Regions from separate parts of the Hathewaya limosa genome, predicted to be linked through region 1. Evidence: a T-box and tRNA genes for the amino acid it is inferred to sense, from the RefSeq annotation. Region 1 holds a T-box; the other holds one or more tRNA genes.
What was found. The T-box of region 1 lies ahead of leuS (leucine--tRNA ligase). A T-box ahead of a tRNA ligase gene usually reads a tRNA of that ligase, here a tRNA-Leu.
Positions count from the first base shown of each region.

Region 1 (3,421 bases):
TTGAAGAATGTCTCCAGAAATTTAACTCTTTTTCAGCCTTATCTATAGTATCTTTTCCGTTTTCATTTTTCTTTATTTCTTCAATAAATGAATCAAGAGTTCTTTCTATTCTATCTACAAATTTAGAAATAGATTTTATAGTTTCGTCGCTCCAAGCCCCACCTTCAGTGTAAGCAAATCCGAACATTAAATACATTCTAAATACATCTGAACCATACTTACTAATGTAATCATCAGGTGAAATAGTATTTCCTTTAGATTTACTCATTTTTAGTCCATCAGGTCCAAGTATTAAACCTTGGTGAGTAAGAGATTTAAATGGTTCATCAAATTTTAAATATCCCATATCTCTTAGAGCTTTAGTTATGAATCTTGCATAAAGTAAGTGCATGCAAGCATGTTCTGGTCCACCCACGTATTTATCAACAGGTAATATTTGATTAATTAGTTCTGGATCAAAAGCTTTTTCACAATTTTTGTTATCAGGATATCTTAAATAATACCAAGAAGAACAAACAAATGTATCTAAGGTATCTACTTCTCTATGAGCAGGGCCACCACAATGAGGGCAAGTAGTATTTACAAATTCCTCACATTTAGCAAGTGGAGATTTTCCATCAGGAGTGAATTCCACATTGTAAGGTAATTTTACTGGAAGATCTTTTTCAGGTACTGGTACAATTCCACATTTATCACAATAAATCATAGGAATTGGAGCACCCCAGTATCTTTGTCTAGAAACTAACCAATCTCTTAATCTAAAGTTAGTTTTAGATAAACCAATACCATCCTTCACTAATTTATCAACAATAGCTTTTTTGGCTTCTTCAGAATTTAAACCAGAGAATTCTCCACTATTTACAAGTACACCGGATTCGACATAAGGAAGAGTTTCCCCACCTTCAATAACTCTTTCTATTGGAAGGCTATATTTTGTAGCAAATGCAAAGTCTCTTTCATCATGTGCAGGAACAGCCATAACAGCACCAGTACCATATGTATTTAACACATAGTCACCAACCCAAACAGGTACTTTTTTATTATTTATAGGGTTAATAGCATATGCACCTGTAAATACACCTGTTTTTTCTCTAGAAATAGATTGTCTTTCTATTTCAGATTGTTTTTTAGCAGCTTCTCTATAAGCATCTACAGCAGCTTTGTTTTCTTCAGTAGTGATTTCATCTACTAATTTGTTTTCAGGTGCTAAAACTACATAAGAAACACCAAATAGAGTATCTGGTCTTGTAGTAAACACATTGAAAGTTAAATCAGAACCATCTAACTTGAAAGTTACTTCAGCTCCAGTTGATTTACCTATCCAATGTTTTTGCATTGATTTAGTTTTTTCAGGCCAATCTAAGGTATCTAATTTTTCTAGTAATTCATCTGCATAATCAGTTATTTTTAAGAACCATTGAGTAAGATCTTTTTTTATAACCTCAGAATCACATCTTTCACAACAACCATCAACTACTTGTTCATTTGCAAGTACTGTATTACAACTAGGACACCAATTTACTGGAGCATTTTTTCTATATGCCAATCCTTTTTCATATAATTTTAAGAATAACCATTGAGTCCATTTATAGTAATCTTCCTCACAAGTTACTATTTCATTTTCCCAGTTGAACATAGCACCCATAGCTTTTAATTGCTCTTCCATTTTAGCAATATTTTTTACAGTTGAATCTTTAGGGTGAATTCCAGTTTTGATTGCAAAGTTTTCAGCAGGAAGTCCAAAAGCATCAAATCCCATTGGTTGAAATACGTTATATCCTCTCATTCTTTTAAATCTAGCCCAGGAATCTACTGGCCCATAGTTAAACCAATGTCCAGCGTGTAACTGACTTCCAGAAGGGTAAGAGAACATTTCAAGAACATATAATTTTTCTCCTTCTTTTTTAGGATCAAATTTATATAACTCAGTTTCTTCCCATTTTTTTTGCCATTTTCTATCAATTTCAGTATTATAACTCATAATATTAGTCCTCCTTTTAACTTTTTTAATTTATTATAAATATAATTTTTAAACTAAAAAAAGCTTTCATCTCAAAATAAGAGACGAAAGCTGTATTCGCGGTACCACTCTAATTAGAATATATAAATTATATATTCTCAACTTGTTATGAATAACGGTAAATAACCGTATCTATTTATTATCATAGATAAACTCCCAAGCAAGTTCACATATTAGTGCCTCTGTTTTTCACCAAACAACAGCTCTCTTTACACACATTATATATTACTACTCTTGTTCATTGTTTTTATAAGATATTAAATTGTATATTGAATTTATTATAGTGTAAAAGAAAATTTATGTCAACCTTACTATTTTAGCCTTTTTAATAAGTGATCTTCACTATAATTAATAAATACAGTTAAAGCATAATCAAATATTATAAAAGCAAATTGAGCTAATATTAATATGAGAAAATAAGGTAAATTTATGTTTATAGCTTTAAAGAGTAAAGTTTTATAAATACAATATAAAATTCCTAAAGAAGAATTAAAAAATAGAAATTTAAGTAATAATTCTATAAAAGGTTTATTTATACACTCTATAAAAAATTTTATAATTCCATAAATACCAAATAAAATTATGTAACCTAGAGCGATCCCTTTAGAAGGAATTAATATTAAAGATAAAAGGGATGTTGCACCATATACGGTAAAGGTTGTTTTTATATTGGTACTTAAAAGAGTTAGTGGAATTAAAGCAGAGGCAACTATAAGAAAAAATAGAGTATTTACAGGAATTAAAATACTTAAGTAAAGACATATTATACTTATAGCAGTAAAAATTCCTCCCTTAGCTATATTGTTACTAAGAAAATTTTTCTTATTCATATATTTCTATTCTCCTTAAAATGTTAATTTCACTTATTTAATAAGAAAACTTATCTTCATATGGGCATAAAGCTTAAGGAAGATAAGTTTTACAATCTTATGAACAAAATTTTAAAAACAAGAAATAAGGTCGCCACCCATACATTCACATAAAGAATCTGCACACCAAAGTTTTACGCATAAGTCGCACATATCATTATCACGAGTGCTTTTGCCATAATAATTTTTTCTATAACTATTATTTTGAGTAGATAAATTATTATATGCATTTCTATATTCAATATTTGAAGGATTTAAATTAAATGCAGTAGTTATATAAGTACTTGCACTATCATACCATCCTTTTCTAAGATATATTAAACCCATTAAATAATTCCATTCAGCATCTTTAAAAGCAACGTTATTTAATTGTTGCTCAGCCGCCGATAAATTTCCAGAGTTGATATCCATTCTAATTCTTTGATATATATCACCATTTGAATTATCATATGATTGATTATTTGATGTATTATAGTTATTACTTTGATTATTATAGGAATTTTGTCTTTGACTATAACTATCAGAAGTATTT
Region 1 covers NZ_JAUSWN010000013.1:9,435-12,855, reverse strand. Annotated here, with positions in the region: gene leuS (leucine--tRNA ligase) at 1-1,981, opposite strand, end outside; T-box leader at 2,058-2,271, opposite strand; gene QOZ93_RS08395 (hypothetical protein) at 2,332-2,850, opposite strand; gene QOZ93_RS08390 (J domain-containing protein) at 2,962-3,421, opposite strand, start outside.

Region 2 (3,421 bases), on a different contig from region 1:
TATCTTGTATCTCACCTCCTATATTTTTAACGGTTTCACCCATATTTTTTATCTGTTTTGAAAGTAGCTCCCTTCCCTCACATAAACTACTTCTTTTCATCTCATTAATAATATATTTATTCACTATATCCTCTGTATTTTTCATTAAGGCAGTTCTATTAACGCATTTTCTTTCTATTTCATAAGGAACCTGAAAATTATTCTCCTGATAATTTTGTATAAGCTCCATAAATGCAGAATAGGTATAATGCATTTCTTGTTTCCAACAAATACTTTTCATATTACAATTGCAACATACTCTATCCGCCAAATTTTCAACCAGAGCCGAACTTTTCCCTTTCATCTCAAGTTTCTCATTATCCACTAAAGAATCTAAGGTGTATGATATATTAAATAATAGATTAGAAAATTTATTTAACCTTTCATCATAAAGCCCCCTTATTTTATGCATATACCCATCATTTAAGTCTTCCTTTTTTTCCTGAACATTAAATTCTAAACAAATTCTATTATAAATTTTTTTAGGAGTTATCATAAATAACGCCATAGAAGCTAAAAGTTCAAATCCCAAAAAGCTAGAATCAACTCCTAAATAAATTTGCATTATAAAAAATGTAATAGCATACGCAATACCCGAAAAATATTTTCCTGTATCTCTAAAAACTCCTGCAATTAAACCACATACTCCAAAAACAGCTATATATACTGGCATAGATAAAGATGTCATTCCAACTATAGACCCTAAAACAACCCCAACTCCCCCACCGACAGAACTTCCACAAGTAAATCCAACTACACATACAAAATAAAGTCCCAATATATTCATCAATGATATTGATTTAAAACTGACTCCCCACGTTCCTGCCAAAATTAACGATATTACTATTCCCATGCTAATAGTTTCTTCATTGTCAAATAATTTTTTATTATCTATACTTTTAAAACATAAAATACCTTTGTTCATAATATAATATAATGGAATAATGCATAACCCTTCCATAACAGCGTAAAAAACACTAAGAGAAAGATTCATTTTACTAAATATTATTTTAGTAGCTATAAATTCAATAAAAATCATAAAAAACATAGCTATAACTTTTTTCTTTCTTGATTCCTTATTTATAAAATAGTTTAAAATTAATAAACCACCAATACAAATTAGATAATTTCCAACACTTTGAATTTTAGGCATTAATGAAAAATAACCTAGCATACTTCCTATAGAAGCCACTAAAAACATCTGTTTATTAATATATAATGAAAATACCATCAACATAGCAATCCCAAATGGGGCCATACCATTTATAAGTTTAACTCTACTAATTAGCAGACAAACCAAACTATATAACATTGCCTGTTTTATGAAACCTATATTTATCTTACTATTTTCCCTTTCTTCCTCCTTTTCTTTTTTAACCCTTTTATAAGGTAAAACTTGTATACCATATTGCATAATTAATCCACCACCCTTTATAAAATTACGAAATCATTATACCAGTTTGAACTGGAAATAATTGTCATAAGGTGGAATTATATTTTATTTTTTATAAGACATTTTAAGAGTATATTTGTATTTTTTTACCATATTGTATGAAATTCTATTTTAGATTTGAAATTTTAACTTTTAAAATGATAATAACTGAGTAAAACTTAAAGAATTTAACAGATTATTTGTAGATTTTATTAAGACTAGAATATATAAAAACATAAAAAAAACTGTTGAATTTATTCAACAGTTACACTCTATTTGGTAGCGGAAATAGGATTTGAACCTACGACACTTCGGGTATGAACCGAATGCTCTAGCCAACTGAGCTATTCCGCCATGTTGGTTGCGGGGATAGGACTTGAACCTACGACCTTCGGGTTATGAGCCCGACGAGCTACCAGCTGCTCCACCCCGCGGCATTTGGTGCTGAAGACCGGAATCGAACCGGTACGGTGTGTTAGCACCGCAGGATTTTAAGTCCTGTGCGTCTGCCAGTTCCGCCACTCCAGCTTAAATTATTAACATGTAAAGATTAAAATGGTAGCGGAAATAGGATTTGAACCTACGACACTTCGGGTATGAACCGAATGCTCTAGCCAACTGAGCTATTCCGCCATGTGGTTGCGGGGATAGGACTTGAACCTACGACCTTCGGGTTATGAGCCCGACGAGCTACCAGCTGCTCCACCCCGCGACATTGGTGCTGAAGACCGGAATCGAACCGGTACGGTGTGTTAGCACCGCAGGATTTTAAGTCCTGTGCGTCTGCCAGTTCCGCCACTCCAGCATTTACATGCTTTCATTTTATGAAATTGATTATATATCTTATTTAAAAACCTGTCAACAAGTTTTTAAATTTGGTGCTGAAGACCGGAATCGAACCGGTACGGTGTGTTAGCACCGCAGGATTTTAAGTCCTGTGCGTCTGCCAGTTCCGCCACTCCAGCACATTTTGTTTCGCTGTTTTTCATCAGCGACAAGTGTTATTATATATTAATATGGTACACATGTCAACACATTTACACAAAAAAATTTATTTTTTTTAAAAAGGTAATAGAAAAGCTAGGGTTATTAACGTTTTCATACCCTAGCTTTTTTACATTTCCAAAGCATATTCTTTAAAAATGTGCCTTCTTTATTTTAAACTAATAATTATTTTGTCTTTTTTTTAATACTTCCTTGACCTTTAGCAAGTTTATAACTCTTAGTATCTTTTAATCTTTCTTCACTTTCTTTTAAAAATTTAGAAAGGTTATCTTCAAAGTTATGGTGATGAGCCTTGTTTTTTTCTTTTTCCCAATCGATTTCTTGTGGTACATGAGTTCTTTTAGGCTTATTTTCTTCTAACTGCTTCATTGACAAACTTATTTTACCATCATTATCTACTGAAATTACTTTCACTTTTACTACATCATTTTCTTTTAAATGTTTACTTATATCCTTTACAAAAGTTTTAGATATTTCAGATATATGTAAAAGCCCTATCTTGCCCTCCACTTCTACGAACGCTCCAAATTTTGTGATGTTAACCACTTTGCCTTCTAAAATGTTTCCTGGTTGTAAAGACATTGAAAATGTATCCTCCTTAAAATAAAATATTTATGTATTTTTTTATTTTTTCTTATCTATTATTGTTTCTTCACCTTTTTTTACTAATCCAAGTTTTTCTCTAGCTAATTTTTCTAAGTAAATTTCTTTTCCTGATATTGTGACCTCATCTTTTAACTTTTGATTTTCCATCTTAACCTTGCCTAATTCAGTATTCCATTTACTAATTTCATTTTTTTGCTCATGCATAATAACTTGTTGTGAAATTAGTACATATCCTATATATACTATCGATAAAAAAATTAATATCTTTTTTTTATTAATAAATCTTTTCATAGTATATCATACCTTTCACATTTGGTAAATTCATAATACTTTAGTCTT
Region 2 covers NZ_JAUSWN010000002.1:14,990-18,410, forward strand. Annotated here, with positions in the region: gene spoIIE (stage II sporulation protein E) at 1-1,453, opposite strand, end outside; tRNA gene QOZ93_RS01415 (tRNA-Met) at 1,749-1,825, opposite strand; tRNA gene QOZ93_RS01420 (tRNA-Met) at 1,830-1,905, opposite strand; tRNA gene QOZ93_RS01425 (tRNA-Leu) at 1,911-1,999, opposite strand; tRNA gene QOZ93_RS01430 (tRNA-Met) at 2,028-2,104, opposite strand; tRNA gene QOZ93_RS01435 (tRNA-Met) at 2,108-2,183, opposite strand; tRNA gene QOZ93_RS01440 (tRNA-Leu) at 2,188-2,276, opposite strand; tRNA gene QOZ93_RS01445 (tRNA-Leu) at 2,348-2,436, opposite strand; gene QOZ93_RS01450 (S1 domain-containing RNA-binding protein) at 2,642-3,058, opposite strand; gene QOZ93_RS01455 (FtsB family cell division protein) at 3,101-3,373, opposite strand; gene yabQ (spore cortex biosynthesis protein YabQ) at 3,414-3,421, opposite strand, start outside.
Region 2: it encodes a tRNA-Leu, which carries the amino acid that the T-box ahead of leuS (leucine--tRNA ligase) is inferred to sense. The anticodon was not compared.